DNA from 3 places in the Streptomyces sp. NPDC043812 genome. Region 1 is predicted to be linked to each of the others. Evidence: predicted binding sites of a transcription regulator. Region 1 holds the regulator's gene; each other region holds the start of a gene.
The links. Region 1 encodes HspR, which represses chaperone genes until heat shock. Its sites were predicted from a motif close to TTGAGNNNNNNNNNCTCAA; they were not measured.
Positions count from the first base shown of each region.

Region 2: a site for HspR is predicted at 2,026-2,044, ahead of lon (endopeptidase La). Genes of this name have one in related genera too.
Region 3: a site for HspR is predicted at 1,190-1,208, ahead of clpB (ATP-dependent chaperone ClpB). Genes of this name have one in related genera too.

Region 1 covers NZ_JBWKCY010000020.1:162,521-165,793, forward strand. Annotated here, with positions in the region: gene grpE (nucleotide exchange factor GrpE) at 1-444, shown strand, start outside; gene dnaJ (molecular chaperone DnaJ) at 475-1,659, shown strand; gene AC067Z_RS27645 (heat shock protein transcriptional repressor HspR) at 1,661-2,107, shown strand; partial or broken gene AC067Z_RS27650 (LuxR family transcriptional regulator) at 2,119-2,307, opposite strand; gene AC067Z_RS27655 (hypothetical protein) at 2,672-3,046, shown strand; gene AC067Z_RS27660 (ABC transporter ATP-binding protein) at 3,136-3,273, shown strand, end outside.
Region 2 covers NZ_JBWKCY010000015.1:175,231-178,503, reverse strand. Annotated here, with positions in the region: gene lon (endopeptidase La) at 1-2,003, opposite strand, end outside; gene AC067Z_RS22825 (hypothetical protein) at 2,237-2,773, shown strand; gene AC067Z_RS22820 (RNA polymerase sigma factor) at 2,892-3,273, shown strand, end outside.
Region 3 covers NZ_JBWKCY010000041.1:1,503-4,775, forward strand. Annotated here, with positions in the region: gene AC067Z_RS35970 (Rieske (2Fe-2S) protein) at 301-618, shown strand; gene AC067Z_RS35975 (pyridoxamine 5'-phosphate oxidase family protein) at 737-1,150, opposite strand; gene clpB (ATP-dependent chaperone ClpB) at 1,272-3,273, shown strand, end outside.

The sequences.
Region 1 (3,273 bases):
CTCCAGGCCGAGTACCAGAACTACCGCCGCCGCGTGGAGCGCGACAGGGTCACGGTCAAGGAGATCGCCACGGCGACGCTGCTGACCGAACTCCTGCCCGTGCTCGACGACATCGGCCGCGCGCGGGACCACGGGGAGCTGGTGGGCGGCTTCAAGTCCGTCGCCGAGTCCCTGGAGACCGCGGCGGCCAAGATGGGCCTCCAGCAGTTCGGCAAGGAGGGCGAGCCCTTCGACCCGACGGTCCACGAGGCCCTGATGCACTCGTATGCGCCGGATGTCACCGAGACCACGTGCGTCGCGGTGCTGCAGCCGGGGTACCGCATCGGCGAGCGCACGATCCGCCCCGCGCGGGTCGCGGTGGCCGAGCCCCAGCCGGGTGCGGCCCCGGCGGGCAGGGAAGAGAAGCAGGCCGACGAGGAGAGCGGTGGCCCCGAGGAGGGCTGACGCAGGAAACGTCCGGGAGGAGGGACGCCGATGAGCACGAAGGACTTCGTCGAGAAGGACTACTACAAGGTCCTCGGCGTCCCCAAGGACGCCACCGAGGCCGAGATCAAGAAGGCGTACCGGAAGCTCGCCCGCGAGAACCACCCGGACGCCAACAAGGGCGACACCAAGGCGGAGGAGCGCTTCAAGGAGATCTCCGAGGCCAACGACATCCTCGGCGACCCCAAGCGGCGCAAGGAGTACGACGAGGCGCGCGCCCTGTTCGGCAACGGCGGCTTCCGGGCACCCGGCGCCGGTGGCCCCGGCGGCAGCTTCAACTTCGACCTGGGTGACCTCTTCGGAGGCGCCCAGGGCGGAGGCCAGCCCGGCGCCGGCGGCTTCGGCGGCGGCCTCGGGGACGTGTTCGGCGGCCTGTTCAACCGGGGCGCCGGTCCGGGTGCGCGTACACAGCCGCGCCGCGGCCAGGACATCGAGTCCGAGGTGACGCTCAGCTTCACCGAGGCGGTCGACGGGGCCACGGTCCCGCTGCGGATGTCCAGCCAGGCGCCCTGCAAGGCCTGTTCGGGCACCGGCGACAAGAACGGCACGCCGCGGGTGTGCCCCACGTGTGTCGGCACCGGCCAGGTCTCGCGCGGCGGCAGCGGATCCTTCTCGCTGACTGACCCGTGCGTGGACTGCAAGGGCCGCGGACTGATCGCCCAGGACCCCTGCGAGGTCTGCAAGGGCAGCGGGCGGGCCCGTTCCTCGCGGACGATGCAGGTGCGCATCCCGGCGGGTGTCTCCGACGGGCAGCGGATCCGGCTGCGCGGCAAGGGCGCACCGGGCGAGCGCGGCGGACCGGCCGGCGATCTGTATGTCGTCGTCCACGTCGACGCCCACCCGGTCTTCGGCCGCAAGGACGACAACCTCACCGTCACCGTGCCCGTCACCTACACGGAGGCGGCGCTGGGCGGCGAGGTGAAGGTGCCGACCCTCGGCGGCCCCCCGGTCACCCTGAAGCTGCCGCCCGGCACCCCCAACGGCCGCACGATGCGCGCCCGCGGCAAGGGCGCGGTCCGCAAGGACGGCACCCGCGGCGACCTGCTGGTCACCGTCGAGGTCGCCGTGCCTGTGGAGCTGAGCGACAAGGCGAAGGAAGCGCTGGAGGCCTACCGCGAAGCCACTGCGGACGAGGACCCGCGGGCCGAGCTGTTCCAGGCCGCGAAGGGAGCTTGAGATGGACGGACGTCGTCGTCGCAATCCCTATGAGCTGACGGATGAGTCGCCGGTGTACGTCATCTCGGTGGCCGCCCAGCTGTCGGGTCTGCATCCGCAGACGCTGCGGCAGTACGACCGTCTCGGGCTCGTCTCCCCGGACCGCACGCCCGGCCGGGGCCGGCGCTACTCGGCCCGCGACATCGAACTGCTGCGCACGGTGCAGCAGTTGTCGCAGGACGAGGGCATCAACCTCGCGGGCATCAAGCGCATCATCGAACTGGAGAACCAGGTCGCGGCGCTCCAGGCGCGCGTCGCCGAACTGTCGGCGGCCGTGGAGGGCGCTGCGGCGGCGATGCAGCAGCGCGAGGCACAGGTGCACGCGTCGTACCGGCGCGACCTGGTGCCGTACCAGGACGTGCAGCAGACCAGCGCGCTGGTGGTGTGGCGGCCCAAGCGGCCCGAGTAGGGCGGCAGTTGTCACGGAGTTGAGTTTCGGCGAGGGGCCGGGGAGCGGGAGCTCCCCGGCCCCTCGCCATGTCGGTCACTTCTCCGCGGTGGGCGGGCCACGTGGTCGCCCACGCCGCCGATGCCCGCCTGAGCGAGCAGTGCACCGAGGTGGGTGCGGCTCGAAGCGCCGAGAGTCTGCATCAGTCGGGCGATGTGCGCACACCCGCAAGCCCCTGGCGTATGTCGCCGAACTCACCGCCCCCGCAAACCGCTCGGGCGGGAACCCCAGCCGAGCGCGTTCACTGTCTCCTCGCGGCCCTGGTCAACACGACCACGTGCTGCAAAGACCTCCAGAAACCGCTATGAGCTGCCCGGCCCTGGCGATGTCCGGGCAGGGGGCGCCTCTGCACGGCTCAGCTTCGTGCAGTGCAACAACATGACGGTGGTGGCTGCGCCGCGACCACGAGAGAGTCGATGACGCGGCGGGTGGAGACAGGGGGAACCTACGGCGCCCTGGTGGTGAGCGATTACGTCTTCACCGCGTCCGCGCATTCAGTAGTGCATCGAACACAGGGGAGGATTCATGTCCATCGGCAGAACTGCAACCAGGATCCTGGTAGGCGGCGCGGCCGTGCTCGCGCTGTCCGGAGCCGGCCAGGCATTCGCCGGCGCGGGGGAAAATCTGGACTCGTCGGTCTACGGCGCGAAGACTTGGAGTCACGGCACCAACGGCCAGGTCGCCGTCAGGGACACCGTGGGAGACAGCCACTCCGTCTATGCCCTCTACGACCGCCGAGGTAACACCGGCCTGCGCCTCAACAACTCCAGGGGTCACGGCTACACCGTCTACAGCGGCATGGACGAGACGAACTATGTCCGCAAGGTGACCGCATGCGTCAACATCCAGCTCAGCCCCGACAGTTGTGGCCCTGACGACCGCCCCGGCGACGATTTCTAGGCGACAGTGATGCGGTGGGGCGGTCTAGAACGCCCCACCGCATTCTTGCGTTCCCGGACACCGACGACACAGTGAGGACGACCACCCCCATGCAGACAGCACAGGACACCGCCGCAGACACGCGGAGGGTACTGGAGATCGCCGGGCTCAGTCATCGGATCGGCGGACGCACACTGTTCGACGGCCTCCGGCTGTCCTTGCGGGCAGGCGAGTCGATCGCCGTGACC
Region 2 (3,273 bases), on a different contig from region 1:
GAGCGCAGGAAGCTCAGCGCGATCTGCGCGGACTCCTTCATCACGTCGCCGAGCTGGCCGGTCAGTGTGAGGCCCGCCGCGCCGGTCTCCGGGTCGGCGAGCGACGCCTCGACGAACAGGACGTCGCCGCCCGCGCCGGTGACCGCGAGACCGGTGGCCACACCGGGCACCGCGGTACGGCGCTCGGCAGGGTCCTGGGCGGACTCGGGCACGTGGTGCGGTCGTCCGATCAGGTCGCGCAGCTCGGCGTCGGTGACGGTGAACGGCAGCTCCCGGTCGCCCAGTTCGTGCTGGGCCGCGACCTTGCGCAGCAGACGTGCGACGGACCGCTCCAGGTTGCGTACGCCCGCCTCACGGGTGTACTCGCCCGCCAGCTTGCGCAGCGCCGAATCGTCCAGGGTCACCTCGCCGACATCCAGCCCCGTCCGCTCCAGCTGGCGCGGCACCAGGTGGTCCCGGGCGATGACGACCTTCTCGTCCTCGGTGTAGCCGTCGAGACGGACCAGCTCCATACGGTCGAGCAGGGCTTCCGGGATGGCCTCGAGCACGTTGGCCGTGGCGAGGAAGACGACATCGCTGAGGTCGAGCTCGACCTCCAGGTAGTGGTCGCGGAAGGTGTGGTTCTGCGCCGGGTCGAGGACTTCGAGCAGCGCCGCGGCCGGGTCGCCGCGGAAGTCGGAGCCGACCTTGTCGATCTCGTCGAGCAGGACGACCGGGTTCATCGAACCGGCCTCCTTGATGGCACGGACGATCCGGCCGGGCAGCGCGCCGACGTAGGTGCGCCGGTGGCCGCGGATCTCGGCCTCGTCGCGTACGCCGCCGAGTGCCACGCGGACGAACTTCCGCCCCATTGCGTGCGCCACGGACTCACCGAGCGAGGTCTTGCCGACACCGGGCGGGCCGACGAGCGCCAGGACGGCGCCGCCGCGCCGGCCGCCGACGACGCCGAGGCCCCGGTCGGCGCGGCGCTTGCGCACCGCGAGGTATTCGGTGATGCGCTCCTTCACGTCCTGCAGGCCCGAGTGCTCGGCGTCCAGGGTCGCCTTGGCGCCCTGGATGTCGTACGCGTCCTCGGTGCGCTCGTTCCACGGCAGTTCGAGGACGGTGTCGAGCCAGGTGCGGATCCAGGAGCCTTCGGGGCTCTGGTCGCTCGAGCGCTCGAGCTTCTCGACCTCCTTGAGCGCGGCATCGCGCACCTTCTCGGGCAGGTCGGCGGCCTCGACGCGGGTGCGGTAGTCGTCGGACTCGTCGCCCTCGGACTCCCCGTTCAGTTCGCGCAGCTCCTTGCGCACGGCGTCGAGCTGACGGCGCAGCAGGAACTCGCGCTGCTGCTTGTCGACGCCCTCCTGGACGTCCTTCGCGATGGACTCGGCGACGTCCTGCTCCGCCAGGTGCTCGCGCAGCTGCTCGGTGGCGAGCTTGAGACGGGCCACCGGGTCGGTGGTCTCCAGCAGTGCGATCTTCTGGGCGGTGGTGAGGAACGGCGAGTACCCGGAATTGTCGGCGAGCTGCGAGATGCCGTCGATCTGCTGCACGCGGTCGACGACCTGCCAGGCGCCGCGCTTCTTCAGCCAGTCGGTGGCAAGGGCCTTGTACTCCTTGGCCAGTTCGGTCACCGAGCCGGGCAGGGGATCGGGAACGGTCTCCTCGACAACGGTGCCCTCGACCCACAGGGCCGCGCCGGGCCCGGTGGTCCCGGCACCGATACGGACGCGCCCCACACCGCGGATCAGCGCACCGGGGTCACCGTCCGAGAGCCGGCCGACCTGCTCGACGGTGCCCAGCACACCGGTCGCGGCGTAGGTGCCGTCGACGCGGGGAACGAAGAGCACCTTCGGCTTGTTGCCGGAGGGACGGGCGGCAGCCTGGGCGGCCTCGACCGCGGCCCGCACCTCGGTGTCGGACAGGTCGAGCGGCACGACCATGCCGGGCAGCACGACCTCGTCGTCGAGCGGCAGGACGGGCAGAGTGAGCGGTGAGTACGCCGTGGAATCGGCAGCCATGATCTCCCCTTAGGCAGTCAAGTTGAGCTGTACGGACTCAATGCACATGAGCCCCTGGATGTTCCCCTGAAGGTGTTCGCTGTCAGCGATCATCGAGATCCGGTCGGCGACGGACCGTGTGACCTGGAAGGACGTGTCGCTTGCTGCACGGGTCTGCCGTTCCCCCGGACGGACGGGCATGCTCGACGCGGAAGCGGTCGGGCCGGAGGGGCCGAGGGGACAACGGGGGACGCATGAACGGACGGATGCGGTCGGCGGCACTGATGCTCGCCTGTGTACTGGCGGCGGGCGGCTGCAGCACAGCGGGCGAATCGGTGAGCGACGCCGGGGCTCGGCCGTCGCCGGGGACGGCCGAACCGGCCACCTCGGCACCGGAGCAGCCACCGCAGCAGTCGCCGGAGCCGTCGGCTCCGCCGTCCTCGACGCAGCCGGAACCGCCTCTGCCGTCCCCGGGACACGTGCTCGTCGGGATGACCGTCACCGGCGGATTCGCCGGCGTGCACGACCGGCTCGTCGTACGCGCGGACGGCACGTACACCATGACGCGGCGCACCGGGAAGCAGCAGTCCGGGCGGATGACCCCCGGCGAACTCTCCACGCTGACGAGGGCGCTCGACGACGCGCGGTTCGCGCAGCTGCCGAGCATCGTGGTCGGCGCGCCCGTCGCCGACGGCTTCCAGTACCGGATCACCCACAATGGCCACACCGTCACCACCGACGACGGCGCGGAGGCGCTCAAGGACGTCATCGCCGCCATGCCCGCCCGCTGACGGGTTCCGAGCGTACGAAACCGCCGCAGACCGGACCCGTCCACGGCGCCGGTCCGTAGCCCCAGCCGTGAGGTGAACCGGACGCCCGCCCCCGGGCGATAGAGAGAACGTGAGACTGATGCGCCCCTCGGGGGGAGACCGGGACGACGACGCGGCGTTGCTGCGCGCGGTCGCCCGCGGCGACACGGAAGCGCTCGGGGTGTTCCACGACCGGCACGCAGGCTGGCTGCACACCCGTCTTTCGCGGCGCTGCGCCGATCCGGAGACCGTACGGGAAGTACTGCAGGACACCTTCGTGACGGTCTGGCGCTCCGCGGGCTCGCACCGCGGTGGCGGCGACGCCGGCGGCTGGCTGTGGGTGATCGCCGCGCGGCGCCTGGTCGATGCCCAGCGGGTCAGGGCCCGGCAGGAGCGCCTGGTCCACGCACCGGCCGAGCCCGTGCCGTCCGCCGAGGAGCGCGTGCTCGCCGGGCTGGAGTACGGGGACGTCGGCACTGCCC
Region 3 (3,273 bases), on a different contig from region 1:
ATGATGCATCGGTTCTGTGGCATTCGTGTCCTTGGGTGAGGCATCGTCGAAAGGGCGGGGGAGAGGAATCCATCAAGTGAGGACGAAGCTGAGTATGTACAGGAGAATGCTTCGCTCGGTGCTTGTCACGACCTTCTCCGCGGCTGTGATCTACGGCGGGGTAGCCGCCGGTGACATCGGGTGGGACACCGCACCGGCAGGGATGGCTACCGCCACCAGCACAATGGCGGGCGGGGACATCGGTTGGGACATCGCGCCGTCTCGTGCAGATTCGCGCCCTTCGAAGACGGGTTCAGACGCATGACCATCCCCCCGGACGACAGGGTCTTCCGACGCGAGATGGCGACCGCTTACCGCTCCGGGTGGCACTTCATCGACCTCGTCACGGCGATCCCGCACCGTGGCGACTCGTTGATGGTCACCCTGTTCGGCGAGCCGATCGTCGTCGCCCGCGAGGAGGACGAGGACGTCCGTGCTTACCGGTGCCTTCGTCGGCCGCGAGGTGCGCCGCAGCCAGTTCGCTGTGCCATCAGGTACGGCATGATTTTTGTCAATCTCGACGCGCGTGATCACCAGCTCGTCGAGTCCGACACCACCGCCACCCCCCGCAGTGCCTGAGCGATTCCCCCGTCGTTTCAAATCGCTCAGGTGCTTCCCCCACACAACGGCGCCATCGTGGACCTGAAACACGATGGCGCCGTTGTGCTGCCCGGACACAGTCCGGGCCCGCCGGGTGCTACGCCCTGCCCATCGCCCTGGTGAGCGCGATCTCGATGACGACCCGGTCCGGATTAGGCGTCGGGGTGCGGCCGTAGCGGTCCGCGTAGCGGCTCACCGCGTCGGCGACCGTCTCGGCCTCCGTGCGGATCGTCGCCACGCCCTCCAGCGTCGCCCAGCGGCCCTTGTCCACCTGGCAGACCGCCACCCGTGCGCCCTCCGGGCCGGCGGCCAGGACGTTGGCGACCTTGCGGCTGTGCTTGTTGGTGATCACCCGGGCCAGCCCGCGCGCCCCGCCCTCGGGGTCGTACGTCACCCCCACCGCCACCACGTGCGGAGTGCCGTCCGGGCGCGGTGTCGTCAGCGTGCACATGTGATAGTCGCGCCAGAAGCTGAGATATGACGGGTCGGGGTTGCGTGGGTCGATGGCCATGGGGCGGAAACTACCTCCGCGTTTCGCCCGAGGCACACCCTGAGTGGAATAGACTCAACTTTGTGCACGCTGACTGAGTCAGTGTTGGGGAAGAGCCCATCAGCAAGGAGGAGAAGCGCACGTGGACGCCGAGCTGACCAACAAGAGCCGTGACGCGATCAACGCGGCGAGCAACCGGGCCGTGCAGGACGGCCACGCCGATCTGACCCCGGCACATCTGCTGCTCGCGCTCCTGGCGGGCCGGGAGAACGAGAACATCACCGACCTCCTGGCCGCCGTCGACGCCGACCAGGCCGCCGTGCGCTCCGGGGCCGAACGGATCCTCGCCTCGCTGCCCAGCGTCACCGGCTCCACCGTCGCGCCGCCCGCCCCCAACCGGGAGCTGCTGGCCGTCATCGCGAACGCCGACCGGCGGGCCAAGGAGCTGGGCGACGACTATGTCTCCACCGAGCATCTCCTCATCGGCATCGCCGACAAGGGCGGACCGAGCGGTGAGGTGCTCGACGGTCAGGGAGCCACGGCGAAAAAGCTGCTGGACGCGTTCGAGAAGGCAAGAGGAGGGCGCCGGGTGACCACACCCGACCCCGAGGGTCAGTACAAGGCGCTGGAGAAGTTCGGCACGGACTTCACCGCGGCCGCCCGCGAGGGCAAGCTCGACCCGGTCATCGGCCGGGACCAGGAGATCCGCCGCGTCGTCCAGGTGCTGTCGCGGCGCACGAAGAACAACCCCGTGCTCATCGGCGAGCCCGGCGTCGGCAAGACCGCCGTCGTCGAGGGGCTCGCCCAGCGCATCGTCAAGGGCGACGTCCCCGAGTCGCTGCGCAACAAGCGGCTCGTCGCGCTCGACCTCGGCGCCATGGTCGCGGGCGCGAAGTACCGCGGTGAGTTCGAGGAGCGGCTGAAGACCGTCCTGTCCGAGATCAAGGACAGCGACGGCCAGATCATCACCTTCATCGACGAGCTGCACACCGTCGTCGGCGCGGGCGCCGGCGGCGACTCGGCGATGGACGCGGGCAACATGCTCAAGCCGATGCTGGCCCGCGGCGAACTGCGGATGGTCGGCGCGACCACGCTCGACGAGTACCGCGAGCGGATCGAGAAGGACGCCGCCCTGGAGCGCCGCTTCCAGCAGGTGCTGGTCGCCGAGCCGACGGTCGAGGACACCGTCGCCATCCTGCGCGGGCTCAAGGGCCGCTACGAGGCCCACCACAAGGTGCAGATCAACGACTCCGCGCTGGTGGCCGCGGCCACCCTCTCCGACCGGTACATCACCTCTCGTTTCCTGCCCGACAAGGCCATCGACCTCGTCGACGAGGCCGCGTCCCGGCTGCGTATGGAGATCGACTCCTCGCCCGTCGAGATCGACGAACTGCAGCGCGCGGTCGACCGGCTGCGCATGGAGGAGCTGGCGCTCAAGAACGAGTCCGATCCCGCCTCCAAGCAGCGCCTGGAGAAGCTGCGCCGCGACCTCGCCGACAAGGAGGAGGACCTGCGCGGCCTGACCGCCCGCTGGGAGAAGGAGAAGCAGGGCCTCAACCGCGTCGGTGAGCTGAAGGAACGCCTCGACGACCTGCGCGGCCAGGCGGAGCGCGCCCAGCGCGACGGCGACTTCGACACCGCCTCCAAGCTGCTCTACGGCGAGATCCCCGGCCTGGAGCGCGAGCTGGAGGAGGCCGCGGAGGCCGAGCAGGAGGCGTCGAAGGACACCATGGTCAAGGAGGAGGTCGGCCCGGACGACATCGCGGACGTGGTCGGCTCCTGGACCGGGATCCCGGCGGGCCGGCTGCTGGAGGGCGAGACACAGAAACTGCTGCGCATGGAGCAGGAACTGGGCAGGCGGCTGATCGGGCAGTCCGAGGCCGTGCAGGCGGTCTCCGACGCGGTCCGGCGCACCCGGGCCGGCATCGCCGACCCCGACCGGCCCACCGGTTCCTTCCTCTTCCTCGGCCCCACCGGTGTCGGCAAGACCGAGCTGGCGAAGGCCCTCGCGGACTTCCTCTTCGACGACGAGCGGGCAATGGTCCGCATCGACATGAGCGAGTACGGCGAGAAGCACACCGTCGCCCGCCTGGTCGGCGCACCGCCCGGCTACGTCGGCTACGAGGAGGGCGGCCAGCTCACCG